2 regions of the Arthrobacter sp. NicSoilB11 genome follow, and region 1 is predicted to be linked to the other one. Evidence: riboswitches for the same ligand, from Rfam matches in the RefSeq annotation. Region 1 holds a riboswitch; the other holds the start of a gene.

What was found. A riboswitch is a leader RNA that binds a small molecule or an ion and turns the genes downstream of it on or off. The one in region 1 is predicted to bind glycine.
Region 2: linked by a shared signal. The riboswitch ahead of gcvP (aminomethyl-transferring glycine dehydrogenase) and the one ahead of gcvP (aminomethyl-transferring glycine dehydrogenase) in region 1 are both predicted to bind glycine.

What each region holds. Positions count from the first base shown of each region.
Region 1 is NZ_AP024657.1:839,953-854,374, reverse strand. Features, by position in the region: gene LDO14_RS04040 (peptidoglycan bridge formation glycyltransferase FemA/FemB family protein) at 1-1,039, opposite strand, end outside; gene LDO14_RS04035 (TspO/MBR family protein) at 1,161-1,706, shown strand; gene LDO14_RS04030 (L-serine ammonia-lyase) at 1,753-3,192, opposite strand; gene gcvT (glycine cleavage system aminomethyltransferase GcvT) at 3,335-4,483, opposite strand; gene gcvP (aminomethyl-transferring glycine dehydrogenase) at 4,495-7,341, opposite strand; glycine riboswitch at 7,395-7,502, opposite strand; glycine riboswitch at 7,529-7,626, opposite strand; gene LDO14_RS04015 (TetR/AcrR family transcriptional regulator) at 7,720-8,256, opposite strand; gene LDO14_RS04010 (MFS transporter) at 8,342-9,901, shown strand; gene LDO14_RS04005 (DNA starvation/stationary phase protection protein) at 9,983-10,462, opposite strand; gene LDO14_RS04000 (APC family permease) at 10,684-12,240, shown strand; gene LDO14_RS03995 (hypothetical protein) at 12,320-12,865, opposite strand; gene LDO14_RS03990 (DUF4193 domain-containing protein) at 13,025-13,327, opposite strand; gene LDO14_RS03985 (hypothetical protein) at 13,420-13,623, opposite strand; gene LDO14_RS03980 (LacI family DNA-binding transcriptional regulator) at 13,731-14,422, opposite strand, start outside.
Region 2 is NZ_AP024657.1:476,362-490,783, reverse strand. Features, by position in the region: gene LDO14_RS02355 (AzlD domain-containing protein) at 58-369, opposite strand; gene LDO14_RS02350 (AzlC family ABC transporter permease) at 366-1,166, opposite strand; gene LDO14_RS02345 (hypothetical protein) at 1,163-1,624, opposite strand; gene LDO14_RS02340 (CoA transferase) at 1,780-3,165, opposite strand; gene LDO14_RS02335 (glycerophosphodiester phosphodiesterase family protein) at 3,173-4,072, opposite strand; gene LDO14_RS02330 (DUF445 domain-containing protein) at 4,122-5,483, shown strand; gene LDO14_RS02325 (5-oxoprolinase subunit PxpA) at 5,700-6,449, opposite strand; gene LDO14_RS02320 (hypothetical protein) at 6,433-7,233, opposite strand; gene cycA (D-serine/D-alanine/glycine transporter) at 7,406-8,947, opposite strand; glycine riboswitch at 9,094-9,192, opposite strand; glycine riboswitch at 9,484-9,584, shown strand; gene gcvP (aminomethyl-transferring glycine dehydrogenase) at 9,745-12,618, shown strand; gene gcvT (glycine cleavage system aminomethyltransferase GcvT) at 12,628-13,776, shown strand; gene gcvH (glycine cleavage system protein GcvH) at 13,826-14,209, shown strand; gene glyA (serine hydroxymethyltransferase) at 14,206-14,422, shown strand, end outside.

The sequences.
Region 1 (14,422 bases):
CGTAGTCGTGGCAGCCCACGAAGTCGGTCACTGTCTTGGTGAAGCTGGTCTTGAACATGCCCATTCCGTAAAGGTTGTGGGTCTTGTCCTTGATGCGCGCAGCTGGAGGCGTGCCGCAGAAGTCGTACTCGGTGCAGCCGAGTTCCTGCATCCGGCGGATGGCCGCCCATTGGACCAGGTGCGAGTCACCGTACTGTTTGCGGTTCTGGGTGGAACCGCCGTCCTTGTAGGTTGCCTTGGCACCGTAGTTGATGACGAATGCGCCCACGCTGGGCTTTCCGTCCTCGTAGGTGAAGAAGAAGTTGCCCTGGCCGCGGTTGCTGAACTCATCCCAGAACTGTGCGTAGTAATCGTAGCTCCGCAGGGGCATGGATCCCTTGGCGCTGACGGTGTTGACCATCAGGTCGTACAGGGCGCGGTAGGTTTCAGGTCCGGGTTCCTGCCGGACCACCTGGCAGCCTTCGCGTTCGGCACGCCGGATGGCATTGCGGGCGCGCGAGGAGATGGCTTTGAATACTGCCTCTTCGGAGCCGGAGATATCCAGCAGGGCGGTGGAGTCGTTGGACTGGATATTGGGCGCTTTCACCAGGTTGGCCGCGCGCAGTTCCTTCTGCACCTCGTCGGAGTCGATAATGTCCGGTTCCACTTTGATGGTGAAGACATTCAGCTTCCTGCCCCGGACAAACGCGGCAACGGATTCAAGGACGGGGCCGAGGTCCGCTGCATCGGCCAGGTCGGGGCCCTTGATCAGGTACCACAACCGTCCCAGGACGGGGAAGCTCTTCTCCAGCACCAGGTTGTAGCTGGAGTTTCCGGGGCTTTCCAGCACTAGGAACCGGACTTTCCAGCCGCTTCCGTTCTTGACCGATGCATAGGCGGCGGACTGCAGCATATTGCCGCCGTTCGGATTGGCCGTGACGTGCTTGTCCCAGTTTTCAATTTCCTCGGCGGTGGCAAAACGTGCGGTGAATTGTCGCAAGGGGGCCTTGTCCAATCGGGTCTGTGCGCGGTTTCGGTAGTTCTGGGTGCGTGCGGACATGCAGCCTCAAGTCTAAAGCCTGATGTGCTTCCGGCTTTTCGCCGACCGGCGGTGCACGGGCGGCATCCGCGTTCAGAATGCCCGCTTGACGCCGCTGTTGGCGGTCAACAAGGGTGTAGGCATGAGGCCGGATGGGGAAGAGACTACAGCCCGCACGGGGAGCGACGGACAGCCCTACAGCGCCGGGGTGCAGGTGGCCGCGCTTATCGGATTCCTGGTGGCGTCACTGTTGGTGGCGGCGCTGGGCGGCCTGGCCTCGGCGGCCAATGTCTCCGGCTGGTACGCCACCGCTGACAAGGCGCCCTGGTCCCCGCCCAACGGCGTGTTTGGTCCCGTCTGGACCGTCCTCTATGCGGCAATGGCTGTCGCAGCGTGGCTGGTCTGGCGCCGGCGGACCAGCAGGACACGTCCGGCAATGGCCGCCTACGCCGTCCAGCTGGTCCTCAATCTTGCCTGGACCCCCGCGTTTTTCGCCCTTTACCCCGCCCTTGGCACGCCGGCCCTGTGGCTGGGGCTGGCCATCATCCTTGCCCTGATCGCCGCCGTCGCAGTAACCGTTGTGTATTTTGGTCCCATCAGCCGCACGGCCGGGCTGCTCCTGCTGCCCTACGTGTCATGGCTGGTGTTTGCGGCCAGCCTGAACTGGTGGGCCGCGGCGCATAACTAAGCGATGGTCTCCGCGTGGCCTGTGGCGTCGCGTTGCCAGGTGGGGATCAGCATTCGACGACGTTGACGGCGAGGCCGCCCATGGCGGTTTCTTTGTATTTGGAGGACATGTCCTTGCCGGTTTCGCGCATGGTGATGATGACTTCGTCCAGGGACACGCGGTGGGTGCCGTCGCCCCAGAGCGCCATTTTCGCGGCGTTGATCGCTTTCGCGGCCGCGATCGCGTTCCGTTCGATGCAGGGGACCTGGACCAGCCCGCCGATCGGGTCACAGGTCAGGCCCAGGTTGTGTTCCATCGCGATTTCCGCGGCGTTCTCCACCTGCGCCGGGGTCCCGCCCATGACCTCGGCCAGGCCCGCGGCCGCCATCGAGGACGCCGACCCCACCTCGCCCTGGCAGCCGACCTCGGCCCCGGAGATCGAGGCCTGTTCCTTGTACAGCACCCCCACCGCGCCCGCGGCCAGCAGGAACCGCACCACCACCGCGTCCCGGTCCTCCTGGGTGGCTTTGTCCATGCCCGGGGCGAAATGCAGGGCGTAGAACAGCACCGCGGGGATGATCCCGGCCGCCCCGTTCGTCGGGGCGGTGACCACCCGCCCGCCGGAGGCGTTCTCCTCATTCACCGCCAACGCCACCAAATTAACCCACTCCTGCCAATACTTGGCATCGAACGGGCCCGCGTCCCACGCCGCATCCGTCTCCTCGACCGGGCCGCCCGCGGATTCCTTCTTCAACCGGTCGTACCAGTCAGGGGCGCGGCGGCGGACCTTCAACCCGCCCGGCAGCACCCCTTCCCGCCTCAACGAGGCGGCCACGCAGCCCTCCATCACCGACCAGATCTGCAGCAACCCCGCCCGGATCTGCTCCTCGTCCCGGGAGACTTTTTCGTTCACGAGCATCACGTCGGCGATGCCCAGCCCGGTCACCGCGCAGTGCCCCAGCAGCTCCGCCGCGGTCCGGAACGGCAGCGGCAGTTCCTGTTTGGACGCGTCCAGTTCCTGCTGCGCCGCGTCCTCCTCGCCCTCACGGACGATGAACCCGCCACCCACCGAGAAAAACGTCGCCGAATGCAGCACCTCCCCGGCCGCATCAGTGACCGTGAACGTCATCCCGTTCGTGTGCCGCGGCAACACCGTCAACGGCCGCAGCACCATATCCTTCACCCCGTACGGCAAGGCCACAGCACCGGCCAGGTTCAGCACCCCGGTCCCCGCGATCGACGCCAGCCGCTCCTCCACCTCGGCGGGCAGGATCAACTCCGGATGGAACCCCTCCAACCCCAACAAAACGGCGGTCATCGTCCCATGCCCATGACCCGTCGCCGCCAACGACCCATACAAATCAACCCGCAACCCCGCCACATCACCCAGGACACCCAGGCCCTTGAGCTCCTCAGCGAACACCGCAGCAGCCCGCATCGGCCCCACAGTATGAGACGACGAAGGCCCAATCCCGATCGAAAACAGGTCAAAGACTCCAACAGCCATAACGGGGTATTTCCTAACTAAATCTGGTTCGGTTGCCGCTCAACCCACTTCCTGTACGTCCTGTCAGCCTCGACACACCGGTCCATGCGCACCAGGGGCCGGCAGAGCCGGACCCGAAGCCGGCCACGGTGCGGTACAGGGCTTACTTTTGGCGTTTGTAGAACGGGAGGTCGACGACTTCGAATGGCTCCGCCTTGCCACGGAGGTCCACGTCGAGGGCGGTGCCGGGTGCCGAGTATTCGACGTCGACGTAGGCCATGGCGATGGGGTAGCCAAGGGTGGGCGACGGCTGGCCGGAGGTGACTTCGCCAACCGTGGCGCCGTCCTTGAGGACGGGGTAGTGCGCGCGTCCGGCGCGGCGGCCCTGGCCTTTGAGCCCAACGAGGCGGCGGCCGGAGGTGCTGCCGGCTCCGGCTTCCTTTTTGGCGGCCAGGGCGGCTTTGCCGACGAAGTCGCCTTCCTTGGAGAGCGCGACGACGGGGCCGAGGCCGGCGGCGAACGGGTCGCCCTGCAGCGACAGTTCGTTGCCGTACAGGGGCATTCCCGCTTCGAGGCGCAGGGAGTCACGGGAGGCGAGGCCTGCCGGGGTCAGTTCCCTGTCGTCGGCGACGGCGATCAGTGACTGCCACAGCGCGGGGGCATCGCCGTTGCCCACGAAGATTTCGAACCCGTCCTCACCCGTGTACCCGGTGCGCGCAAGCAGGAGTTCCTTTCCGGCGCCGCCTACCAGGAGCGGCACGCTGACGGCGGCGTAGTACTTCAGCTCAGTGACCAGTGCGTGCTGCGCGGCCGGGACCAGGCGCAGCAGGAGTTCCTGGGCCTTGGGGCCCTGGACGGCGATCAGCGACGTGCGGGCTGAGGCATCCTCCACTACAACATCGAACCCGGCGGCCCGTTCCTGCAGGGCAGCGGCCACCACGGTGGCATTGCCCGCGTTGGGGACCACCAGGAAGACGTCGGTGCCGTCCTGCGCGGCAGGGCGTCGGTAGGTGATGAGGTCGTCGACGATACCGCCGTCCTCATTGCAGATCAGCGAGTATTTTGCCTTGCCCACGGCCATGGCGGAGATCTTTCCCACCAGGGCGTAGTCCAGGAAGGCGGCGGCGCCGGGGCCGGTCACCCAGACCTCGCCCATGTGCGAGAGGTCGAACAGGCCGGCAGCCCGGCGCACGGCATGGTGTTCAGCAAGCTCCGAGCTGTACTTCAGCGGCATCTGCCACCCGCCGAAGTCCGTGAAGGAAGCTCCAAGCTTCTTGTGCTCGTCGTAAAGCGCGGTGTATTTCTCGGTCATGGCGCCGGTCCTTAGTTTTCGAAGTCTTCCAGCGGCGGGCAGGAGCAGATGAGGTTCCTGTCACCTGCGGCGCCGTCGATGCGTCCCACGGGCGGGAAGTACTTGTCCTGCTTGTGGTGGGCAGGGAACGCCGCCTGCTCCCGCGGGTAGGCGCGGTCCCAGCCAGAGCTGACGACGGCGGCCGCCGTGTGGGGTGCGCGGCGCAGGGGTGAATCCGCTACAGCAAAGTCGCCGTTGGCCACCTGGTCGATTTCCTTGCGGATGCTGATCATGGCCTCGATGAAGCGGTCGATCTCGGCCAGGTCCTCTGACTCGGTGGGCTCCACCATCAGCGTGCCCGCGACAGGGAACGAAAGGGTGGGGGCGTGGAAACCGAAGTCGATCAGCCGCTTGGCCACGTCCTCGGCCGTGACTCCCGTCTTCGCCGTGAGTTCGCGCAGGTCCAGGATGCACTCGTGCGCCACCAGCCCGCCTTCACCGGTGTAGAGGACCGGGAAGTATTCGTTCAGGCGGGACGCGACGTAGTTGGCCGCCAGCAGCGCGGACTTGGTGGCCTCGGTCAGGCCCTCACCGCCCATCAGCTTCACGTAGGCCCAGGAAATCGGCAGCACGCCGGCCGAACCGAACCGGGACGCCGAGATCGCCACACCGTGCCCGGCTTCGTGCGCCGCCTTGTTCGCGTCGCCCGGCATGAACGGTGCCAGGTGCGCCTTGGCGGCAACGGGCCCGACGCCGGGTCCCCCGCCGCCGTGCGGGATGCAGAAGGTCTTGTGCAGGTTCAGGTGGGACACGTCCCCGCCGAACTGGCCCGGCTGGGCCAGCCCTACCAGGGCGTTGAGGTTGGCGCCGTCGATGTAGACCTGGCCGCCGGCAGCATGCACAGCGTCACAGACTTCGCGGACATCCCCATCGTAGACACCGTGGGTGGAGGGGTAGGTGATCATGATGCAGGACAGGACGTCCTTGTTGGCCTCGATCTTGGCCGTCAGGTCGTCGTGGTCGATGGTGCCGTCGGCAGCCGTGGCAACCACCACCACCTTCATGCCCGCGAGCACGGCGGAGGCGGCGTTGGTGCCGTGCGCCGAGGCCGGGATCAGGCACACGTTGCGCTGCTGCTCGCCCCGGGAATGGTGGTAGCCGCGGATCGCGAGCAACCCGGCGAGCTCGCCCTGCGAGCCCGCGTTGGGCTGGATGGACACCTGGTCATACCCGGTGATCGTGGTCAGGTCCGCTTCCAGGCCGGCGATGAGTTCGCGCCAGCCTTCGGTCTGGGAGTCCGGGGCGAACGGGTGGATCGAGGCGAACTCCGGCCAGGAAATGGCTTCCATCTCGGCCGTGGCGTTCAGCTTCATGGTGCATGAACCCAGCGGGATCATGGTGCGGTCCAGCGCCAGGTCGCGGTCCGAGAGCTTGCGGATGTAACGCAGCAGCTGGGTTTCAGACCGGTGCGTGTTGAAGACCGGGTGCTGCAGGTAGTCGGAGGAACGCTCGACGGCGGCCTCCAGCCCAAAGCCCTGGACCTCGGCAACCGTGGCGCCAAAGACGTCGGCAACCTGGGCGACGATGGCCGCCGTCGTGGTTTCATCGAGGGCGATGCCTACGGTGTCGGCGTCGACGCTGCGCAGGTTGATGCCCCGCGCCTCGGCGTCGGCGATGATGCCAGCAGCCCGTCCGGGGACCCGGACCGTAAGGGTGTCGAAGAAGCTCGTGTGCAGCACCTCGACGCCGGCGGCCGCAAGCGAGGCCGCCAGGCTACGGGCGTGGCGGTGCGCCGTTTGGGCAATCGCCTTCAGTCCGTCGGGGCCGTGGTAAACGGCGTACATGGACGCAACGATGGCCAGCAGCGCCTGGGCGGTGCAGATGTTGGACGTGGCCTTCTCGCGGCGGATGTGCTGCTCGCGGGTCTGCAGGGCCAACCGGTAGGCAGGCGTGCCGGCGTCGTCCTTTGACACCCCAACCAGGCGGCCAGGCAAGGAACGCTCCAGGCCTTTGCGGACAGCCATGTAGGCGGCATGGGGGCCCCCAAAGAACAGCGGCACGCCAAAACGCTGGGCTGAGCCGACGGCAATGTCCGCGCCCTGCTCGCCCGGAGGTGTGATCAGTGTCAGGGCCAGCAGGTCCGCAGCGACCGTGACCAGCGCGCCCCGGTCCTTCGCTGCAGAGATCACCGCGGACTGGTCCCAGACGCGGCCGGAAGCGCCGGGCTGCTGCAGCACGATCCCGTTGATGTCGCCCTCGGGCAGGCCCTTGGACAGGTCGGCGACCTCCACCTCGAAGCCGAGCGCCTCCGCACGCCCCAGCACGATGGCGATGGTCTGCGGCAGCACGTCGATGTCCAGGACGGTCTTGCCGTCTGCCGCGGGCTTGGTCTTGTTGGCACGGCGCATCAGCAGCACGGCCTCGGCCACCGCCGTTGCTTCATCCAGCAGCGAAGCGTTGGCGATGGGCAGGCCCACAAGGTCCTGCACCATGGTCTGGAAGTTCAGCAGCGCCTCAAGCCGGCCCTGGGAAATCTCCGGCTGGTAGGGCGTGTAGGCGGTGTACCAGGCCGGGGATTCCAGGATGTTGCGGCGGATCACCGGCGGAGTCACGGTGTCGTAGTAGCCCTGGCCGATCAGCTGCACCGCCGTCTTGTTCTTGGCGGCAAGCTTCCGCAGTTCCGTGAGGACTTCAACCTCACTGAGGGCGTCCTGCAGGCGAAGGGCGGTGTCCTGGCGGATGACCTTGGGAACCGCGGTGTCCACAAGGGAATCGACCGAGTCGTAGCCCACGGCTTTGAGCATGGTGTCGACGTCGGCCTGGCGGCGCGCGCCGATATGGCGGTCTACGAAAGTGGTGGAGGCTGGGGTAACCGACACGAAGGAACTCCATTTACTCAGGCGGCGAAGGGTACGCCACAGCTATTCGGGTTCCTCCCCGCTCTGTATTGGACCTGAGAGTTTCCGCGTTCCCTGCCTGGGCAGGACCCGCTTGCACCGTCGGTGAGCACAACAGTCCCTACCTCTCCAAAAGAGAATAAGACTGCCTGCTGCTTTCCAGAGGTGCCTCGCCGCGGCGGTACGGGGGCCTGCGAGATTCCTGGGGAGGATTTGCTCCTACGGCGCCTGCCTGTACTTCCGGCAGAACTCTCCCGCCGCAGATCAAAGGCTATTCATTTGTTGGATCATGAAGGCCGGTGACAGCCCTCACAACTTTCTATTGTCCTACGCGGCAACCCCTCCCGGCAAATGACGGAGCTACCTGCGGAGCCGTTCCAGCGCGGCCAGGAGTTCCTCCACGTCAGCGGCCGCTCCCCCGGCCGGCGCAGGGGCCACGGACAGCATGGCGTTGAAGTACAGGCCGTCCCCCATATAGAGGACTGCCTTGGCCAGCCCAGGTCCCACATCCGCAGCAATTTCGTCCAGCCAGCGCTGCTGGATGGCCGCGAAGCGGCGCCGCGTCTCCTCGTGGGCCACCTCTGCAAGCCGGGTGGCGGCCACGATGGCACGGTCCAAAGGGGTATCCGCCCAGACCGAGGAACGGATGAAGTAGGCCGCGGCGCCTTCAGCTGCCGACGCCATGGCATCGGCATCCTCGCCCGCCAGGCCCTCCAGGCGGTCGAGCAACACGGCAATCATGGCTTCCTTGTTGGGAAAGTGGTAGAGGAGGCCGCCTTTGGATACGCCGGCCCTGCGCGCCACGGCATCGAGGGTGGCCGCCCGCTCACCCACTTCAATCAGCAGGGACTCGAAGGCGTCAAGGACCGCGTCACGGGCAACAGGCTTTCGGGGCATGCCCTCCATCATGCCCTCCCCCGTGCAGGAATAAGGAAAACCGTCGCATTTTTAAACTATACCGTCCGGACGGTATAGTTATCTCATGACCACTTCCATCGAGAGTTCTGCAACCGGGCAGGCAAGCAGCACTTCCGTGCGTCCTCCGTGGCGCGACTGGCTGGCGCTGGGGCTGCTGATGTTTCCCGTGCTGCTGGTGGCGGTGGACAACACCGCACTGACGTTCGCGCTGCCGGCCATCGCCCGGGCCCTGGAACCCACAGGCGTGCAGCTGCTGTGGATCGTTGACGCCTACCCCCTGGTGCTGGCCGGGCTGCTGGTATCAATGGGAAGCCTCGGCGACCGGATTGGGCGGCGGAGGCTGCTCATCCTTGGCAGCATCGGCTTTGCCGCGCTGTCCGTTGCGACGGCTTTTGCACCCGCGCCGGAATGGCTCATCGCCGGCCGCGCCGCCCTGGGATTCTTCGGCGCCATGCTGATGCCGTCCACCTTGTCGCTGATCCGCAACATTTTCCCCGAGCCCAATCGCCGCAGGCTGGCCGTCGCCATCTGGGCCGCCGGATTCTCCGGCGGCGCGGCCCTGGGTCCGATCTTCGGCGGCTGGCTGGTGGAGCACTTCTGGTGGGGTGCCGTCTTCCTGGTGGCGGTCCCCCTCATGGTCCCCCTGCTGGCGTTTGGACCGGCCCTCATCCCGGAATCGAAGGATCCGGCACCCGGCAAGGTGGACATCCCCAGCATCCTGCTCTCCATGCTGGTCATGGTGCCCGTTGTCTACGGGATCAAGGCAGTTGCCACCGAAGGTCCAGGGGCGGCAGGTCTGGGCGCCATCGCCTTCGGCCTGGCCATGGGGGCGGTGTTCGTGCAGCGGCAGCAGCGGCTGGCGCACCCCCTGCTGGACATGTCCCTGTTCCGGAACAGGGTGTTCAGCATGGCCATCAGCGCCAACATCCTTGCCCTGTTCTCCTTCAACGGCTTCATCCTGTTCCTCGCCCAGCACCTCCAACTCCTCGAGGGAATGACGCCGTCCGCAGCGGGCGTTGCCATGATCCCGGCACTGGCCGCCACGGTGGTGGCCGGCCTGGTGGTGGTGCCGCTGGTCCGCAAGGTCCGCCCGGGATACGTGGTGGCTGCGGGGTTGGCGTTCAGTGCCACCGGCTACACCATGGTGGCATTCGGGAATCACGACGGCGGCCCCTCGCTGCTGCTGGCAGCCCTGCTGGTCCTTGCACTGGGCGTGGGTACGGCCGAAACCATCTCCAACGACCTCATCCTCGGGTCCGCGCCGCCGGAGAAGTCAGGCGCTGCCGCGGCAATCTCCGAGACCGGCTACGAGGTGGGGTCGCTGCTGGGCACGGCGGTACTGGGCTCCATCCTGACGGCGTCCTACCAGCAGAACCTGCGGCTGCCCGCAGGCCTTGACGGCATGCTGCCCGGCTCCTCCCTGCACAGCGCGAGGGAAACACTTGCCGGCGCAGTGGAAGCAGCAAACCTGCTGCCCGCTTCCCTGTCGGACACCGTCCGGGACGCTGCGGCGTCAGCGTTTGATTCCGGCGTGCACATCACTGCGGCAATTGGGCTGGTACTGATGGCGACGGCGGCAGTCCTCGCCGCCGTCGTGCTGCGGAAGGTGCCGAAAGCGGCCTAACCAAGCGAAACAAAAAGGGCGCCTGGTACCGGATTAATTCCGATACCAGGCGCCCAAAGGGTCCAGGCGGGTGGCTGCCGGCTACTTGGAGTCGGCGGCTGTGACCTTGGCGGTCGGCTTCATGTTTTCAGCCTGTACCATCCAGGCAAACTGCTCCAGCCGGGCAATGAACTCGTGCAGGAGGTCCGCGGAGGTGGGATCCTCCTCGTCCACCTCGTCATGGACTTTGCGCATGGTGCCCACGGCGGCTTCCATGGCAGCAACGATCCGCTCGATGGCATCCGTAGTGCTGATCAGCCCTTCAGGGAACTGGGCCAGGCTGGTGGTTTCGGCAACGGTGGAGCTGCGGCCGTCCGGGAGTGCATGCAGGGCGCGCATTCGTTCGGCTGTGTCGTCGGCGAACTGGCGGGCAGCGTCGACGATCTCATCAAGCTGCAGGTGCAGGTCGCGGAAGTTGGTGCCCACGATGTTCCAGTGCGCCTGCTTGCCCTGGACGTGCAGTTCGATCAGGTCGGCCAGGACAGCCTGCAGATTGTTGGTCAGTGTCGGTGAAGCTTTCATGCGTCCTCCTCAAGTGGTCCAATACGGCCGACGCTACCAGCCGAGCACCTAGCGGCGGCAGGGCTTTCGGCAATTTCTCAGTGAGCTTACTAATTTGGAAAGGAAGTCATAAACGAATGTGATTCATATTGCGTCTTGCATCACAGGTCCGGCACCCCCATACTAAATGAACGCCATTCATATAGTGACCTCCGTCTCACAGCCTTCCAGAAAGTGGTGCCATGACAGAGACAATCCGCACCAGTACGGCCAAACCCGGTCCGCACGCCCACGCCCCGTCCGCGGACGGCGTCAGCGCCAAAGGCCTCAAGGGCGGGCAGCTCGGGCTCCTCGCCGTCGTCGTCCTGGGCATTTCAACCATCGCCCCCGCCTACACCCTCACCAGCGCACTCGGACCCACCGTCAATGAAGCCGGACTCCAGTTGCCAGTCATCTTCCTGATCGGGTTCATCCCCATGATCCTGGTCTCGCTCGCCTACCGGGAGCTCAATGCCGACTCCCCGGACAGCGGCACAACCTTCACCTGGGTGACCAAAGCCTTCGGCCCCTGGGTCGGCTGGATGGGCGGCTGGGGCCTGCTGGCCGCCAACATCATCGTGCTGTCCAACCTGGCCGGCGTCGCCGTCGACTTCTTCTACCTCTTCCTGTCCCAGCTCACCGGCTCACCGGAACTGGCAGACCTGGCCGGCAACAAAGCGTTGAACGTCCTGACCTGCTTCGTGTTCGTGGCGCTGGCTGTTTGGGTCAGCTACCGCGGGCTGCACACCACCAAGGTGGTGCAGTACGGCCTGGTGGGCTTCCAGCTTCTGGTCCTGGGCCTGTTCGTCGCCATGGCCTTCGCCAACTGGTCCACGTCCGAAACGGCCATCCCGTTCAGCTGGGACTGGTTCGACGTCACGAAGATCGAGACGTTCGGCCAGATTGCCGCCGGCATCTCGCTGTCGATCTTCGTGTACTGGGGCTGGGATGTGTGCCTCACGGTCAACGAGGAAACAGCGAACGGCCAGAAGACGGCCGGACTGGCCGGCACCCTGACCGCCGTCATCGTCCTGGCCATCTACCTCCTGGTCAGCATCGCCACCATGATGTTCGCCGGCGTCGGGGACACCGGCAACGGCCTGAACAACGCCGACAACCAAGAGAACATCTTCACGGCCCTGGCCTCCCCCATCATGGGCCCCTTCGCCATCCTGATGTCCCTCGCCGTGCTGTCCAGTTCCGCGGCCTCCCTCCAGTCCACGTTCATGTCGCCGTCCCGAAGCCTGCTGGCCATGGCGCACTACGGCGCCCTGCCTGAACCGTTCAGCCGGATCAGCAGGAAGTTCGCGACGCCGGGCTACGCCACCATCGCCGCCGGCATCCTGTCCGCCGGGTTCTACGCGGTGATGCACGTGGTCAGCGAAAACGTCCTGAATGACACCATCCTGGCCCTGGGTCTGATGATCTGCTTCTACTACGGCCTCACCGCGCTGGCCTGCACCTGGTACTTCCGCCACAGCCTGTTCAACAGCACCCGCCACTTCCTGCTGCGGCTGGTATGCCCGGTGGTGGGCGGCGTGGGCCTGTTCGTGGTGTTCGTCCAGACCGCCGTGGACAGCCTGGCGCCGGAGTTCGGCAGTGGTTCCGAGGTCTTCGGCGTGGGCCTGGTGTTCATCCTGGGCATCGGCATCCTGGCCCTGGGCGCCGTCGTCATGCTGGTCATGTCCCGCACGCACCCCGGCTTCTTCCGCGGCGAAACCCTCAAGCGGGACACCCCCGCGCTGGTAGTGCCGGAATAGATCGCTGGAGGCCGCCACAACGCTGCCTGAACGAAAAAGGTGCCGTGCCCCCATCAGGGGCACGGCACCTTTTTCGTTTTCACCAGTAGTGCGCCACGTCGATCACCAGGCGCGAGCCCGGGCCGGGACCGGCCAGGGTGAAGACCCGGAACGGCAGGCGGGCCCGGACGCCCAGACCGAGGCTTGTGTACCCCTCGAAGCTTCCGGCCGAAACCACCTGGCGGAACGTCTGGTAGCCGGCCACGTTGCTGAGTTCAGCCTTGTCCGCCGGGTTGTAGGTGGGGTTGCCGTTCTGGTCGTAGGACGGCGCCTTGATGCTGATATGCAGGCGCGCGCCGCCCCGTACCGGGATGAAGGCCCCGGAGCCTTCCTGCTCAATCCGCGGCACATACTGCACCGTGTAGGACACGGCGGGCCCGTTGAGGTCCACCACCAGCCGGTCGAAGCAGTAGTGCTGCCCGGTCCGGACATTGGTGACCGATGCGGTCCCCGTATCCTGCCCGGTCTTCGCAAGGGAGCCCCATGTGAGGCCGCAGTAGGGCGCCGCCGAGGCGGGCGCCTGGACCACGATTCCCAGCCCGGAAGCCAACAGGATTGCCGCGAGCCAGGTGAGGAACTTCTTCATAGCAGTGCCATCCACGACTAAAGACCATTGGATGCTTCCAGCGTAGGAGTGTCCGGACCGGGAAACGAGGGGGCATTTTGATAACGACGGCGTCCGGGGACAAAGCAGCGCCGGCCACCTCGGGGAGGTGGCCGGCGCCGGCAAAAATCAGGAAGACACTCAGCCTTCGCAGTCGCGGCAGTACTTCAGGCCGTCCTTTTCACGGGCAACCTGGGAGCGGTGCCGGACCAGGAAGCACGACGAGCAGGTGAACTCATCGGACTGCTCGGGAACCACAATGACGGTCAGTTCCTCATTGGACAGATCGGCGCCGGGCAGGTCGATGCCTTCAGCGGTGTCGTTCTCGTCGACATCGATAACCGCGGTCTGCGCGTTGCCGCCCCGTGACGCCTGGAGGGCCTCGAGAGAGTCGGCCGGCGACTCTTCTTCCTGCTTGCGTGGAGCATCGTAATCGGTAGCCATAGCGTGTTCACTTTCGTTGCTGCGCAGCGCCATTTCAGGCACCTCAGTGCAGCAGTTTAGGGCATTATCGCGCTACCGGCGCAATAGTGTGGCTAAGCAGACATTCTGCCGCTTCCGCCCGCTGTTCCTGCATGCCCGGACCGGGCCTGGTCGGCACCGAGGGACACTCCGCTCAAGGCCGGAAGCCAGCCCCACCGGGTGGCGTCGGCCATGGCGCCGGCGGCACTGGACTCGGATTCGTAGGTGAAGGTGTCCAGCAGCCAGTCGCGGAGTCGGATGAGCAGGGTAGCCGTCATGCACTGAAAACTACGCAGCGATTGTTGTGGCCACGTTTCGCGCCGGTCTCCCCCGGATTAAATCAGCTGCCGGCAGGATCTCCGGCCGGATTCGGCAGGCGGGTTCTTCAGGCGGGCGGTGCCGTGCTGCTGCGCAGGACGAGTTCCGGCTCCACGACAAGTGTCCGGGGTCCTTCCGCGCCGCTGAACGCCGTCAACATCATCTGCATGCACCGCCGGCCCAGTTCCTCGAAGTCCTGCCGGACCACCGTCAGCGGCGGACTGAAATAGCCGGCCTCGGGCTGGTCGTCGAAGCCCACCACGGACACGTCCTGCGGCACTTTGATGCCGGCCTCGGTCAGGGCGCGCAGGACTCCCAGGGCCATCTGGTCGTTGCCCACGAAGAGGGCGGTGGCCCGGCGGGTGGCCGCGATCCGTCGGCCGATGGCGTAGCCGCTGCCGGCGCTCCAGTCACCTTCGATGATCAGGTCCGCCTCGAGTCCTGCGGAGGCAAGGGTGGACCGCCAGCCGTCGGCACGCGCCACGGCATCGATCCAGTCCTGCGGGCCCGCGACGTGCCCGATCCTGACGTGCCCCTGCCCAATGAGGTGCCGCACGGCGAGTTCGGCCCCGCGGCGCTGGTCCACCCTGACGCCGCCAACAGTGTCATTCCCCTCGGGTCCAACGGCCACCACCGGGACCCCGATGGGAAGTTCCGCCAGGGCGGCCAGCGTCTCAAGGTGCGGAACGATCACCACGATGCCGTCCACCGACTGGTCCAGGAAGTGCCTGACGGCGTCCAGGATCGCGTCCCGGCTGA
Region 2 (14,422 bases), 360 kb from region 1:
CCGCCGCCGCGCCGGGGAAGTGACCCCCATCACTAATTTATGCAGACGCCTGCCAAACTAGCTCCAGCCCAATGCCCTCAGCAGGGCAGCGGTACCGGCCCCGGCGATGACCACCACCAGGAAGGGTGCGCGGAACGCCAGCGCGAGTGCGGCCGCGGCAAGCGCCCCCAGCCTGGCGTCAGCCGCGAGTCCCTGGCCAGACACGACGGCATTCACCACGGTAAGGGAGGCCAGCAGGCCGATGGTCATGGTGCCCGCAACCCGGGATGTGCGCTGGTCCTCGAGGAACCTGGCGGGCACGAAGTAGCCCACGATCTTCCAGGCGTACGCCAGCGCGCAGGCAAGAAGCAGCCAGATCCACAGGCTCATGCGCCTGCCCCCGGATCCGTGCCTTCGCTCCCCTGCGCACCCGTATACGGGCGGCTTGCGTCCTGCTGCCGGCCAGGGTGATGGTCACGGTGTCCGCCATAGGGCTCGACGTCCGGCTCAAGGCCCTCGTCGCGCCGGCCGTGGCTGAACCAGCCCACCAGCGCGGCCACCAGGGCGGCCACCAGGATGGGCACCCCCGCCGGCACGAAGGGAACGGCGACAACGGTGGCCACCGCACACACCACCGCGATGGCAATGGGCTCGCGGCCCTTAAGCCTCGGCCAGAGCAACGCCAGGAAGGCGGCCACCGCGGCACCGTCGAGCCCCCATTGCTTGGGATCGCCCAGTCCGCTCCCGGCGAGCGCGCCCACGGCGGTGAAGAGGTTCCACAGCACGTAGACGCCAATCCCTGCAGTCCAGAATCCCCGCCGCTGCTCGGCCGGGTCCGTCTGGCCCGTGCTGGTGGCCGTTGATTCGTCGATGGTCAGCTGCGCGCCGACAAACTTACGCCAGCCGGTGGGCCGCAGCAGTGCGTTCAACTGCATGCCGTAGATGCCGTTGCGCATGCCCAACAGGGTTGCTGCGCTCATTGCGGCGATGCCCGAACCTCCACCTGCCACCACACCGATAAACGCGAACTGCGAACCACCGCTGAAGAGGAGCAGGCTCAGGGCCATGGTCTGCCACAGGTTGAGCCCCGAGGTCACTGCGAGCGCTCCGAAGGACACCCCATAAAGGCCGGTGGCGATGCTGATGGAAATCCCCACCCTGACCGCCGGCGAGGCCAGGAGTTTCACACCCAGCCTCCAGGTTTGCGTGCCTTTTGGATGGGCTTCCGGAGGCTCCAGGCCCAGAGGATCAACGGTGCCTGGAGCGGCAACCGCACGGTGTGGATCTTCCGCCGGCGGGGCGTACCCTGCGGACCATAAGCCTTCGCCAGTGCGTCAGCGTGTCCCGCCAGGAATGCGGCAAACATCGCTGTGAGGGCGGTGGCGGTCAGCTTCCGGGTGGGCGGGAGGAGGATTCCGACGGCGGCGGCCAACTCCAGCAGTCCACTCACGGCGATCCACTCATCCCGGGACAGGACGGCCAGGGGATGGTTGGGCACAGGATGGTTGGGCACCACAGTGTGGGCCGCACCGGGTTCCGGATCCGGTTCCGCGTCCCGGCGGCAGAGGTAGTCCGGAACGACGTCGCGGTAGAAGCCGGGATCCCTGAAGTGCTTGCCCGCGCTGGCCAGCAGGAGGGCTCCCATGGCAGCCGCGGACAGGGTCTGAACGGCGGGGCCCTGAAGGGAACAGTTCGGTACGGACAAGCCCCTGACTGCAGGACCGGACCAGGGAAGAGGCATGGAACCACTCAATCACAGCCACGGTGGCCGCCAGAAACCGGCCTGTGAGGCAAGGTCCCTCAATTCCAGGCGGGCGGAGAGCTTCCATACGGGGGCGGCGGGGACAGGTAGTCCACCGCCCGGCCCGCGTCCAGCAACGGTGGACCGACGTAGCGGAGCTGCCCGTAGGTGCTGTCCATGGAGTTGTGGTGGGGTCCGGGTAGCTCTGCCGGGCCGTCAGTGACCCCTGGTTCGGTGTCCCCTGCTTCGGTGCCCATTGGAAGGGAAAACAGTTCCTCGGCGGTGCGGGCCAGGGACAATTGCGCACAGGCACCCATCCCAGCCTCCCGGCGTCGGTCCAGGAGGCGGACGGCCGCCGCAGCCACCCCGTATCCTGTGGCGTGGTCCAGCGCCTGGACAGGCAGGGCACCCGGGCGCCACCCGCCGTCGTCATTGTCCTTCCCGTACACGTGCGCGATTCCGCAGGCGGCCTGGACAATGCTGTCAAAACCGCGCATACCGCTCCATGGCCCGGCGCTCCCCCAGCTGTTGAGGGTGACCACCACCAGCCGAGGGTGCGAGGCCAGCAGTTCCCGCGGGTTGAGCCCGAAACGGTCCAGGGCGCCGTGCCGGTAACCCGTGACCACGACGTCGGCGCGGGCCAGGAGCTGCTGGAGGCTGTGCTGGTTCTGCGGAAGCCCCAGATCGGCTTCCGCGCTGCGCTTGCCGAACGCGGTGTCCACGAACTGGTCTTCGATTTCCGGGAAGGCTGGCGGGTCGATCCGCAGGACGTCGGCTCCCAATGCTGCAAGCAGGCGGGTGGCCACCGGCCCTGCAATCACCCGGGTCAGGTCCAGGACCCGCAGCCCCTCCAGCGGCGGTTTGTGGCCGCCACCGATGCCCTCGCCGCCTGCCGTAGTAGCCGCCGCGGCAAAGTCCTGCAGTCCCAGACGGGCCGTGGTGCCGTCGGTATGCTCCACGGCAATCCAGGGTCCGGATCCCGCCGCCCGGCCCATGCCGGACGCAAGCCATTCGTCACGCGTCCTCACGGCCGCAGCGATCCCGCCGTGGCCCTGGATGGCGGCCTCAGCCTCAAGCGCCGCCATGGAACGAAGAGCCTGTTCCGCCCCTTCCGCGGAGGCGGCTCCCAAGGCGCGCAGCAGCCGCTGCTCGTGGTGCGGGTAGTTGGCGTGGAGCCGGATCCAGCCATCGCGGGTCTGCCGGAAGCCCGACAGGGGCGCGAAGCCCTGTGGCTTGCGTCCGGCAATCCGCAGGTGGCCGAAGGAATCGAAGGCAGCCGCGGTAAGCGCCGGCGTAGTGCTGAACCGGCCGGGCGTGCGCGCATACAGGTTCAGCGCTTCCGCCGCGGCTCCCACCGAGTACAGTGCCAGGCCTTCGACGTCGAGGGCGCCGGCCCACCAGCGTCGGGGCGAATACGGGAGCGGATTGACGTGGTGCGCGTCCACGTCCGCCCTACTTTCCCTGCGGAGAGGCTGCGTGGAGCTGGTCCAGGACGCGGGCCGGCACGTTGGTGGTGATCTCGTGGATGCCCAGCTCCTGGCAAAGTGCCACATCCTCCGGGGAGTCCACGGTCCACACCCGGAAGCGCCGCCCGGAGTCCAGCCATCGGCGGATTGTGGCCGGGCGCTCCCTGACGTAGTCGATGCCGGGGCCGGCCATTCCTACTTCCCGGTCGTCCAGGATCCGTTCACCCTCCAGCTGGGTGGCCTTCATGAGGTTGGCGACGGCGCTCCCCGTAATGAGGCCCAGGCCCAGCCCGCCGCGGATCTCATGGATGGTGAGGTCGTCCACCAGTTGGCAGATGTATTGCGGCGGGACGGACTGGAGCAGGTGGCGGACCGAGTCCGGGCTGAAGCTCATGAAGGTCACGGCCACGTTGTCCACGGTGGAGCTTTGCGGGTCCCAGCCCTCGCTGCGGAGCACCTCCAGCACGCGGTCCTCCAGTTTGAGCTGGTAGGGACTGGGATGCTTGAGCTCGATGGCGAGTTTCACCGGGCGGCCCGCCCCGCGGAGGATGTCCAGCAGCTCCGGGAGGGTCAGCAGCTGTTCCGAACGTGCTCCATACTCTTCGGGAATGCGGACCCCCTTCCAGGATGAGAAGTCCAGCTGGTGCAGCTCGCGCAGGGTCCGTTCAGCCACCGGCCCGGTCCCGTCCGACGTCCGGTCCAGGTTGGCGTCATGGAGCAGGACCAGGTGCTGGTCCCGGGTGAGGTGGACGTCGCACTCCACCCCGTCGGCCCCGTCAGCCAATGCCTGCAGGTAGGCGGCCCGGGTGTGTTCGGCGTATGCGCCGCTGGAACCACGATGGGCAAAGACCAGCGGCCGCTGCGGCACTGACTCGTCAATTGTCATGGACACACGGTAGCCGACCGGCCCCCGCCTTCGGGGCTAGGCTTGGCACATGCAGGTGAACTCTGAGGCAACTACTGGGCCAACCACGCAGGATTCCCCCGCCGAGGCCGCGCAGCAGGTGCGCCCTGGCACTATGGCGGCAGGCGCCGTCGTAAGCCGCCAGCCCGGTGCCGGCGACGCCGAGAAAGCGGCAGCGCTGCGGAAGATGAAGCTGCTGGCGCTGAGCCTGCTGATCGCCATGGCCGTGATTTTTGTCTTTGCGTTCGCGCTGCAGAAGGACTACCCGTGGCTGCAGTATGTGCGCGCGGCGGCCGAGGGCGGAATGGTGGGCGCGCTGGCCGACTGGTTCGCCGTGACGGCCCTGTTCAAGTACCCCATGGGCATCAAGATTCCCCACACCGCCATCATTCCCCGCCGGAAGGACCAGATCGGGGCCTCGCTGGGCGAGTTCGTGGAGACCAATTTCCTCTCCGAGCAGGTGGTCCAGGAGAAGCTGGCCAGCGTCAACATCGCGCGCCGGGCCGGCGTTTGGCTGGCTGGCCCTGGTGGTGCCGAACGCGTGGCCAAGGAGGGAGCTGCCGTTATCCGCGGCGCCTTCAAGGTTTTGAATGACGACGACGTCCAGGCCGTCATCGAGGGCATGGTGCGCAAGCATCTGCTCACCCCGCCGTGGGGACCTCCCGTGGGCAGGCTGGCGGAGCGCATCTTCCATGACGGGCACCATCACACGCTGGTGGACCTGCTGGTGGACCGCGCGGCGGACTGGGTGGACGATAACCACGAAACCGTCACCCGCCTGGTGTCCGACCGCTCCCCCACGTGGGTTCCGCAGTTCGTGGACGGACTGGTGGGCGACAAGGTCTATATCGAGATCCTGAAGTTCGTCCGTGCCGTCCAGGCTGACCCCCGCCACCAGGTGCGGCAGTCAATCGACAAGTACCTCAACGACCTGGCACAGGACCTGCAGCATGACCCCGCGATGATTGCGCGCGCGGAAGACATCAAGGCGCAGGTCCTGGGCGACCCCGAAGTGCGCGAACTGGCCTCGCGGACCTGGGGAACGGTCAAGAACGCGCTGCTGGGCGCCGTGGATGATCCGGACAGCGAACTCACCATCAAGTTCAAGGCTGCGGTGCGCGATTTTGGGTCACGGCTCGTGGACGACCCCGAACTGGCCGGGAAGGTCAACGCATGGATCGGTGACGCCGCCGGGTACCTGGTCCGCACCTACCGTTCGGACATCGCAGGCGTTATTACGGACACCGTGGCTCGGTGGGATGCCGAGGAAACCTCGCAGAAGATCGAGCTCCAGGTGGGTAAGGACCTGCAGTTCATCCGCATCAACGGCACCGTGGTGGGGTCCCTGGCCGGGCTGGGGATTTTCACGGTGGCACAGCTGATCTTTGGGTAGTTTTCCGCTGCTGTAGGTCCCGGGTGGACTTGGCGCTGCGCATCTTCCTTTTCGCTGCAGATTCATCTTGGCGCTGCGCATCTTCCTTTTCGCTGGGGATATTTGGGGTGCGAAAAGGAATGTGCGTGTCGATAAGGCGTACGACGGCGGCACGGAGGGCTGGAGTGACGCTGGAATTGTTGGAAAGAAGTCGGCCCGCCGTACGGCTGCAGGCTCCTACGCGAAGGACTCCAACCCGACGCCTGCGTCCTGAAGTCCTGCCCTGATCCGGGCCGCCATTTCTACGGCGTCAGGGGTCCCACCGTGAATGCACAGGGAGTCGGGCCGTACCGCAATTACGGATCCGTCCACGGCAACCACTTCGCCTTGCGTGGCCAGGCGGACGGCCCGTTCGACCACCGCATCGACGTCGTACAGGACGGCATCGTCCTCGGAGAGCGGCACCAGGCTGCCGTCGGCGAGGTAGGCACGGTCGGCGAAAGCCTCAACGAACACCGGGTGCCCGGCTTCCTTGGCCTGCTTCAGCAGCTCCGAGCCCGGGAAGCCCAGGAACGGAAGGCCTGGATCGTAGGCGTTGACCGCAGCCACTACGGCGGAGGCCTGCTCGGCGTCATGGATCGTGGTGTCGTACAGCGCTCCATGCGCCTTCACATAGTCCACGGAGGCGCCCACGGCATGCGCAACCCCGTCGAGCGCGCCCAGCTGGTACAGCACGTCCCCGAAGAGCTCGTCGAAGCTCATGCCAAGCATGCGGCGCCCGTAGCCGGCCAGGTCCCGGTAGCCCAGGTGCGCACCGACGGTGACATCAAGTTCGTACGCGGCCCTGCAGCTGTCGAGCATGGTGACGGGATCCCCCGCGTGGAGGCCACAGGCTACGTTGGCGCTGGTTGCCAGCTGGAGCATCGCCGGATCGCCTCCCGCGGTCCAGGAGCCGAATGATTGGCCTACGTCAGCGTTGAGATCCAATGATGTTGCCTTCCAGCGTCAGGTTGTCCGGCCCGGCAGCGGAAGTCAGCTCCCCGGGAATGGTGTCCGGCATCGGCCCGAACGCCTCCCGGGCATTCTTGGCCACCGCACGGCCCATCACGAGGTTACCGGCTCCGCCGACAACGGCCCCTATGCCGAACGGGAGGGCCCGCCCGAACAAGGCAGTCCCTTGGCGCTTGAGCAGGTTCTTGAGGAAGGCATGCTGGATCCTCTTCCGGACGCTGCCGAAACCCGGCACCACCATGGATTTGGACAGCGCGTTGCCCCAGGTGTTGGTGGCGCCGCCGGATGCCTGGCCGCTGAGCGTGCCCAGCAGGGCGGTGCCCTCCTCGCCGAGCATGATGGCCATGACCATGGTGCCGGCCTTTTCCGGGTTGGTCAGACGGATGCCGTGCAGTTCAGCCAGCGAAGTTGCGTACAGGGCTGTGGCTTCCAGGAAGCCAACGGTGGCGGCTGCGGAAAGTCCCAGCGACGCCACGGTTCCAACGCCGGGGACGACGGCGGTGGCACCCACCAGGGCTCCCCCTCCGGCAACAGCCCGCAGGTAGTCGCGCTCTGCGATGTCCGCCAGCTGCGCGGCCGTCGCCCGCGGATGCCTCTTCTGGAGCCTGCGGATGTAGCCAACCACCAGGGGCCGCTGGATCTGCACTGCTTTCAGGAGCATGTTGTGGACGCCGGGCTTGGGCTTGCCCTCGGCGTCAAACATTGCGTTGTGGGCGGTTTCCTGTGCGATGCGTACTGCGGGGTTGCTGCGCCGGGCCATGGTCACCTTCATTCAAATCGACCTGCAGCGGCTAGGCTGCCGTGCCTTTCCATCCTATGTGGATAGACACTAAGCATGCTTAACTTCCGGGCCGTGGCTTCGTCCGGCGGGCTGCGGCGGCAGGATGCGGTACCTGCACCTCACCGCCGCCGCTGCAACCCGCCGTCGGACGTTACTTCCCGGCCTGCTGGACCTCGCGCCCCGCCGCCCCGGCGTCCTGGCCGCCGCTGCGCGCGGCAGTGGCCTGGTCTGCCTGAAGCTCGGCACGGAAGACCTCGAAGCGGGCCAGGTGGGCGGGACGGCGCCGCAGAATGGCCCAAGCCACGCCCAGGATGACGAACCAGATGGGGGTTACCAGCAGTGCAACGAGAGTGTCGGGCTGGGTGGTAAGGGCCCAAAGGACGAAGGCGAAGAATGCGTACACCACCCACACGGCGGGAATGCCACCGGGCATCTTGAACTTCGACGCCGCATGCAGGTGCGGCCGGCGGCGCCGGAAGGAGATGTAGCTGGCGAGGATGATCGACCAGACGAAGACGAAGCAGACCGCAGACACGGTGGTCACCATTTCAAAGGCCATGCCAACATCCTGGCCGGCATACATGAGTACGACGCCGGACAGCAGCAGGACGCAGGACAGGAACAGCGCGTTGCTGGGCACCTTCCTCGTGGAGAGCCGGCTGAAGATACCGGGGGCATCGCCTTCCTGGGCCAGGCCGAAGACCATGCGGGACGTGGAGTAGATGCCGGAGTTCGCGGAGGACATCGCCGAAGTCAGGACCACCAGGTTGACCACCGTGGCCGCGGCGCCGAGGCCGGCCAGGGAGAACATCCCGATAAAGGGGCTGTGGCCGGCGGCGAACTGGGTCCACGGGGTGACCGCCATCAGGATGACCAGCGCACCGACATAGAAGAGCAGCACGCGGACGGGGATGGCGTTGATGGCCTTGGGCAGCGTGCGCTCGGGGTTCTTGGCCTCGGCGGCGGTGGTTCCCACCAGTTCGATGCCTACGAAGGCGAAGACTGCGATCTGGAATCCGGCCACGAAGCCCATGAACTCATTGGGGAAGAACCCGCCATGGCTCCACAGGTTGGTGAAGCTTGCGGTGCCCGCGTCGCTCTGGAAACCGGTGAAGATCATGAAGAGTCCCACGATGATCAGGGCTGCGATGGCGACGATCTTGATGAGGGCGAACCAGAACTCGGTCTCGCCGAACGCCTTGACGGTGGCGAGGTTCAGCAGGAGCAGGATGCCCACCGTGGCCAGGCCCGGGATCCAAAGTGGCAGCGCCGGCCAAAGTTCCTTTGAGTACCCTGCAATGGCGATGACGTCCGCGATTCCGGTGATCACCCAGCAGAACCAGTACGTCCAGCCGGTGAAGAATCCGGCCCACGGCCCCAGGAGATCGGCGGCGAAATCACTGAAGGACTTGTAGTTCAGGTTGCTGAGCAGCAGTTCACCCATGGCCCGCATGACGAAGAAAAGCATAAAGCCGATGATCATGTATACGAAGATCACGGATGGGCCGGCCGCGGAGATGGTCTTGCCGGAACCCATGAACAGGCCCGTGCCGATCGCGCCGCCGATGGCGATGAGCTGGATATGCCGGTTGGTGAGCTGCCGCTCCAGGTGGGGAGGCTCGCTGCGGGCTGCCGTGGCAGCGCCTTGGCTGCGGGCTGGTTCGCCGTTGGACGTGGGGGGATGAATCGCCATGAGGAACTCCATCGATAAAGCGGCTTTTGGGTGCCGCAAAAGATTTGGTTCCTCCCCGCTCTGTAGTGGACCTGAGAGTTTCCGCAGCAAAAGCCGCTTGCACCGCCGGTGAGCCAGGGTCATGCCCGGCTGCTTTCCAGAGTTGCCTGTCCGCGGCGGTACGTGGGCCTGAGAGTTTCCTGGGGAGGGTTTGCTCCTACGGCGCCTGCTGGATGTACCCGGCAGGGCTCTCCCGCCGCAGGTCGAAGGCGTATTCAGTTGGAAGCCGCAGGCTTTTTGGGCCACGGCCGGTCATGCAATGGGACAGGCACCGACTGGTGGGCTGCTCCGGATACGCTGAGCCAGCCACCGGCGGCGCCATTCCCGGGGTTCAGTGTGGTGTCCGTCACGATCGAATGTCAAACCCCTCCCGACACAAGCGGGGAAGAACGGCGTCACGTGCCCCTCGAGCCCCGCACGGAAGCCGCCCGATTTGCCACGGACGGGTCTATCCCGGTACCTTGTGAGCCGAATCACCCACATTTGAATAAGCCTTTCGAGCTGTGACGGGAGAGTCCTCCCGGCGAAACACCGGTCAGGCGCCGTAGGAGCAAATCCTCCCCAGGAATCTCTCAGGCCCCCGTACCGTCACGGCGAGGCGACTCTGGAAAGCAATCAGGCTTCTGCCTGGTTCACCGACGGTGCAAGCGGTCCCCTGCCAACAGCAGGCAACGCGGAATCTCTCAGGTCCAATACAGAGCGGGGAGGAACCCATCCCACGCCGTGCCACCTTCGGCCGGCCAGATCTGGAGTTCCTCATGACGATTCATTCGCATCCAACATCGTTTGTTGACCGCCATATCGGCGCGCGCCGCCAGGCCGACATCGACACCATGCTCAAGGCCATCGGCTACGACAGCCTGGATGGCCTGGTTGACGTGGCCGTCCCCGCGCCCATCCGCCAGGAAACTGCGCTCAAGCTGACCGACGCCCTCAGCGAGGTTGAAGTCCTCACGGAACTGCGGAAGCTTGCCGCCAAGAACAAGACGGCAGTCCAGATGATCGGCCAGGGCTACTACGACACCGTGACTCCACCGGTGATCCGCCGCAACATCCTGGAATCCCCGGCCTGGTACACCGCCTACACGCCCTACCAGCCGGAGATTTCCCAGGGCCGGCTTGAGGCGCTGCTGAACTTCCAGACCATGGTGCAGGACCTGACGGCGCTCCCGGTAGCCAACGCTTCCTTGCTGGACGAGGCAACGGCCGTGGCCGAGGCCGTGCTGCTGATGCGCCGCGCCAACAAGACCAAGCCCGCGAAGGACGGCAAGACGGTGCTCGACGCCGACTGCCTCCCCCAGACCATCGCCATCGTGCTGGGCCGGGCGGAGGCGCTCGGCTTCGAGGTGGAGGTCGCCGACCTGTCCAAGGGCCTGCCCGACGGCGACATCAACGGCGTCGTGCTGCAGCAGCCCGGGGTCTCCGGCCGCGTGTGGGACCAATCCGCCGTGATCGCCGCTGCCAAGGACCGGGGCGCGCTGGTCACCGTGGCTGCGGACCTGCTGGCCCTGACACTGATCACACCTCCGGGCGAGCAGGGCGCGGACATTGCCGTCGGCTCCACCCAGCGTTTTGGCGTGCCGCTGTTCTTCGGCGGCCCCCATGCCGCCTACATGGCCGTCCAAAAGGGAATGGAACGTACCCTCCCGGGCAGGATCGTGGGCGTCTCCAAGGACAACGCCGGCACGCCTGCCTACCGGTTGGCACTGCAGACCCGCGAGCAGCACATCCGCCGCGAGAAGGCCACATCCAACATCTGCACCGCCCAGGCGCTGCTGGCCATCGTGTCCTCCTTCTACGCCGTTTACCACGGCCCCGACGGCCTGAAGGCGATCGCAGAGACCGTCCACCACAAGGCCAGGGTCCTGGCAACAGCACTCACGTCACTGGGCCGCGAACTGGTCACGGACTCCTTCTTCGACACCCTCACCGTCCGCGTTCCGGGCAAGGCCGCCAAGGTGATCACCGCCGCTGAAGCCCGCGGCATCAACCTGCGCTTCATCGATCCGGACACGGTGGGCGTCTCCGTTGATGAGACGACGACGGCGGCAACACTTTCCGCCGTCGCCGTCGCCTTTGGCGCCGGTCCGGTGGGTGACGCCCAGGGATTCGAACTGCCCGACACTATTTTGCGTTCCTCGGCCTACCTGCAGCACCCGGTCTTCAACACGCACCGGTCCGAAACCCAGCTGCTGCGTTACATCCGCAAGCTCTCGGACCGCGACCTGGCGCTGGACCGCACCATGATCCCGCTGGGTTCATGCACCATGAAGCTGAACGCCACGGCCGAGATGGAAGCCATTTCCTGGCCGGAGTTCGCCTCGATCCACCCGTTCGCCCCGGACTCCCAGACCGAAGGCTGGCGCGAACTCATCGCCGGCCTGGAAGCGGACCTCGCCGAGATCACCGGGTATGACCAGGTGTCCATCCAGCCCAACGCGGGCTCGCAGGGCGAACTCGCCGGGCTGCTCGCGATCCGCGGCTACCACCATTCCCGGGGCGAGCAGCAGCGCAACGTCTGCCTGATCCCGGCCTCGGCGCACGGCACCAACGCCGCCTCCGCCGTGCTCGCGGGCATGAAGGTGGTCGTGGTTGCCACGGCTGCCGACGGCACCATCGACCACGACGACCTGACGGCCAAGATCGAGGCCAACAAGGACGTCCTCTCGGCCATCATGATCACGTACCCGTCCACGCACGGCGTGTACGACTCCGATGTCCGCGAAGTCTGTGACGCTGTGCATGCTGCCGGCGGCCAGGTCTACGTTGACGGCGCCAACCTCAACGCACTTGTAGGGCTGGCCCAGCCGGGCCAGTTCGGCGGGGACGTGTCCCACCTGAACCTGCACAAGACCTTCTGCATCCCGCACGGCGGCGGGGGACCCGGCGTCGGGCCCGTTGCCGCCAAGGCGCACCTGGCACCGTTCATGCCGGGCGACGCGAACAAGGCGGCGCACGAAGCCGGGCACGGTGTGGCGATCTCGGCGTCCCGGTTCGGTTCGGCCGGCGTGCTGCCGATTTCGTGGGCGTACGTGAAGCTGATGGGCGGTGAGGGCCTGACCGAGGCCACCAAGTCCGCGCTGCTGGCGGCCAACTACGTCGCGTCCCGCCTGAACGAGTACTTCCCGGTCCTCTACACCGGTGAAGGCGGGCTGGTGGCGCACGAGTGCATCCTGGACCTGCGCGAACTCACGGCGAAGACGGGAGTCACGGCCGAGGACGTGGCCAAGCGGCTGATCGACTTCGGTTTCCACGCCCCCACCCTTTCGTTCCCTGTCGCGGGCACGCTGATGGTGGAGCCCACCGAGTCCGAGGACCTGGCCGAGATCGACCGCTTCATCGAGGCCATGATCACCATTCATGGCGAGATCCAGCAGGTGGCCAGCGGCGACATCACCCTGGAGGCATCCCCGGTGCGCAACGCACCCCACACGGCGGCCGCCGTCGTCAGCTCTGGCTGGGACCGCGCCTACCCGCGGGAGCAGGCGGCCTTCCCCGTTGCCTCGCTCCGCCAGGACAAGTATTTCCCGCCCGTCGGCCGGATCGACGGCGCCGCCGGCGACCGGAACCTGATCTGCTCCTGCCCGCCCCTCGAAGCGTTCGAGGACAGCACAGCCGAATTTGAGAACTGAGGACTTCCAATGACTGAGAACTACACCGCTCTTTTCGAGCAGCACAAGAAGGCCGGGGCCTCGTTCACGGACTTCGGCGGGTGGCAGATGCCGCTCAAGTACGAGTCTGAACTCGCGGAACACCATGCCGTGCGCAGGGCGGCCGGCCTGTTCGACCTCTCCCACATGGGCGAGGTCTGGGTGACAGGCCCCGACGCCGCCGCGTTCCTGGACTACGCCCTTGCCGGCAAACTGTCCGCGGTGGCCGTGGGCAAGGCAAAGTACTCGCTGATCTGCAACGCCGATGGCGGCATCATCGACGACCTCATCACCTACCGCCGGCCATCCCCCGAAGAGGGCGTGGACAGGTACCTGGTGGTGCCCAACGCGGGCAACGCCGCAGTGGTGGCCAAGGAACTGCTGGAACGCGCCGCCGCCTTCGACGTCACTGTGGAGGACGCCTCCGCCGACACCTCGCTGATCGCCGTCCAGGGACCGAATTCCGAAGCGATCCTCCTGACGCTGGTCCCGGCCGAACAGCACGCACTGCTCACCGGGCTCAAGTACTACGCCGCCGTCGAGGTGGGCATCGCCGTCAACGGTACGGTCCAGGACCTGCTCGTGGCCCGGACCGGCTACACCGGCGAGGACGGCTTCGAGATCTATGTTCCCAACCTGGACGCCCCCGCACTGTGGGAGGCCCTGCTCCAGGCCGGCGAAGGCTCCGGCCTGGTTCCAGCCGGACTGGCCGCACGCGACTCGCTCCGCCTCGAAGCCGGGATGCCGCTCTACGGCAACGAACTCTCCCGCCACGTCAACGCCTACGCGGCCGGCCTGGGCCCCGTGGTGTCGCTGGCGAAGGAGAGCGGCTTCGTAGGCAAGGACGCCCTGGCCGCCATCAAGGCCGCAGGAGTCGGTTCAAGCATCGGGCAGAAGCTGGTGGGCCTCAAGGGTGCCGGACGCCGCGCTGCCCGCGCCCATTACCCCGTCCTCAAGGACGGCACCCTGGTGGGCGAAGTAACCTCCGGCCAGCCCTCCCCCACCCTCGGATACCCCATCGCCATGGCCTACGTCGACGTCGAATTTGCTGAAGTCGGGACCGTCCTGGACATCGACCTCCGCGGCAAGCCCGAGCGCTTCGAAGTCGTCCCCCTCCCCTTTTACAAGCGCCAGAAGTAAATCGATTTCGCCCAACCACCACAGGTTTTGAAGAGAAGGAAAGTAGACAATGAGCAAAGTTGTTTCTGAACTGAAGTACTCCGCCGAGCACGAGTGGGTTGCTGTTGACGGATCCGGCCCAGCGGGGATCGGGATTTCCGCCGTTGCTGCCGACGCCCTGGGCGACATCGTGTACGTGGACCTCCCCGAGGTCGGCTCCACCGTGACGGCCGGCGAGACCTGCGGCGAGGTGGAATCCACCAAATCCGTCTCCGACCTCTACGCCCCCGTGACCGGTGAGGTCACCGAGATCAACGACGGCGTGGTCACGGACCCCGCCCTGATCAACAGCGATCCCTACGGTGCGGGCTGGCTCTTCAAGGTGGCCGTTACCGAGGAAGGCCCGCTCATGTCGGCAGAGGAATACGCCGCAGCAAACGGCGGCGAGCTGTGAGCGCCCCGGCAGAAGTGGGCGCCTTCGAGCAGGTGGCCTCCCCAAGCCTGAACGCCGACCTGTCCATCCTGGACCCTGAGGTTGCCGCGAAGATTGACGACGAGCTTGGCCGCCAGCGCGACGGCCTGGAGATGATCGCGTCCGAGAACCACACGGCCGCTGCGGTCATGCAGGCCCAGGGCTCGGTCCTGACCAACAAGTACGCCGAAGGCT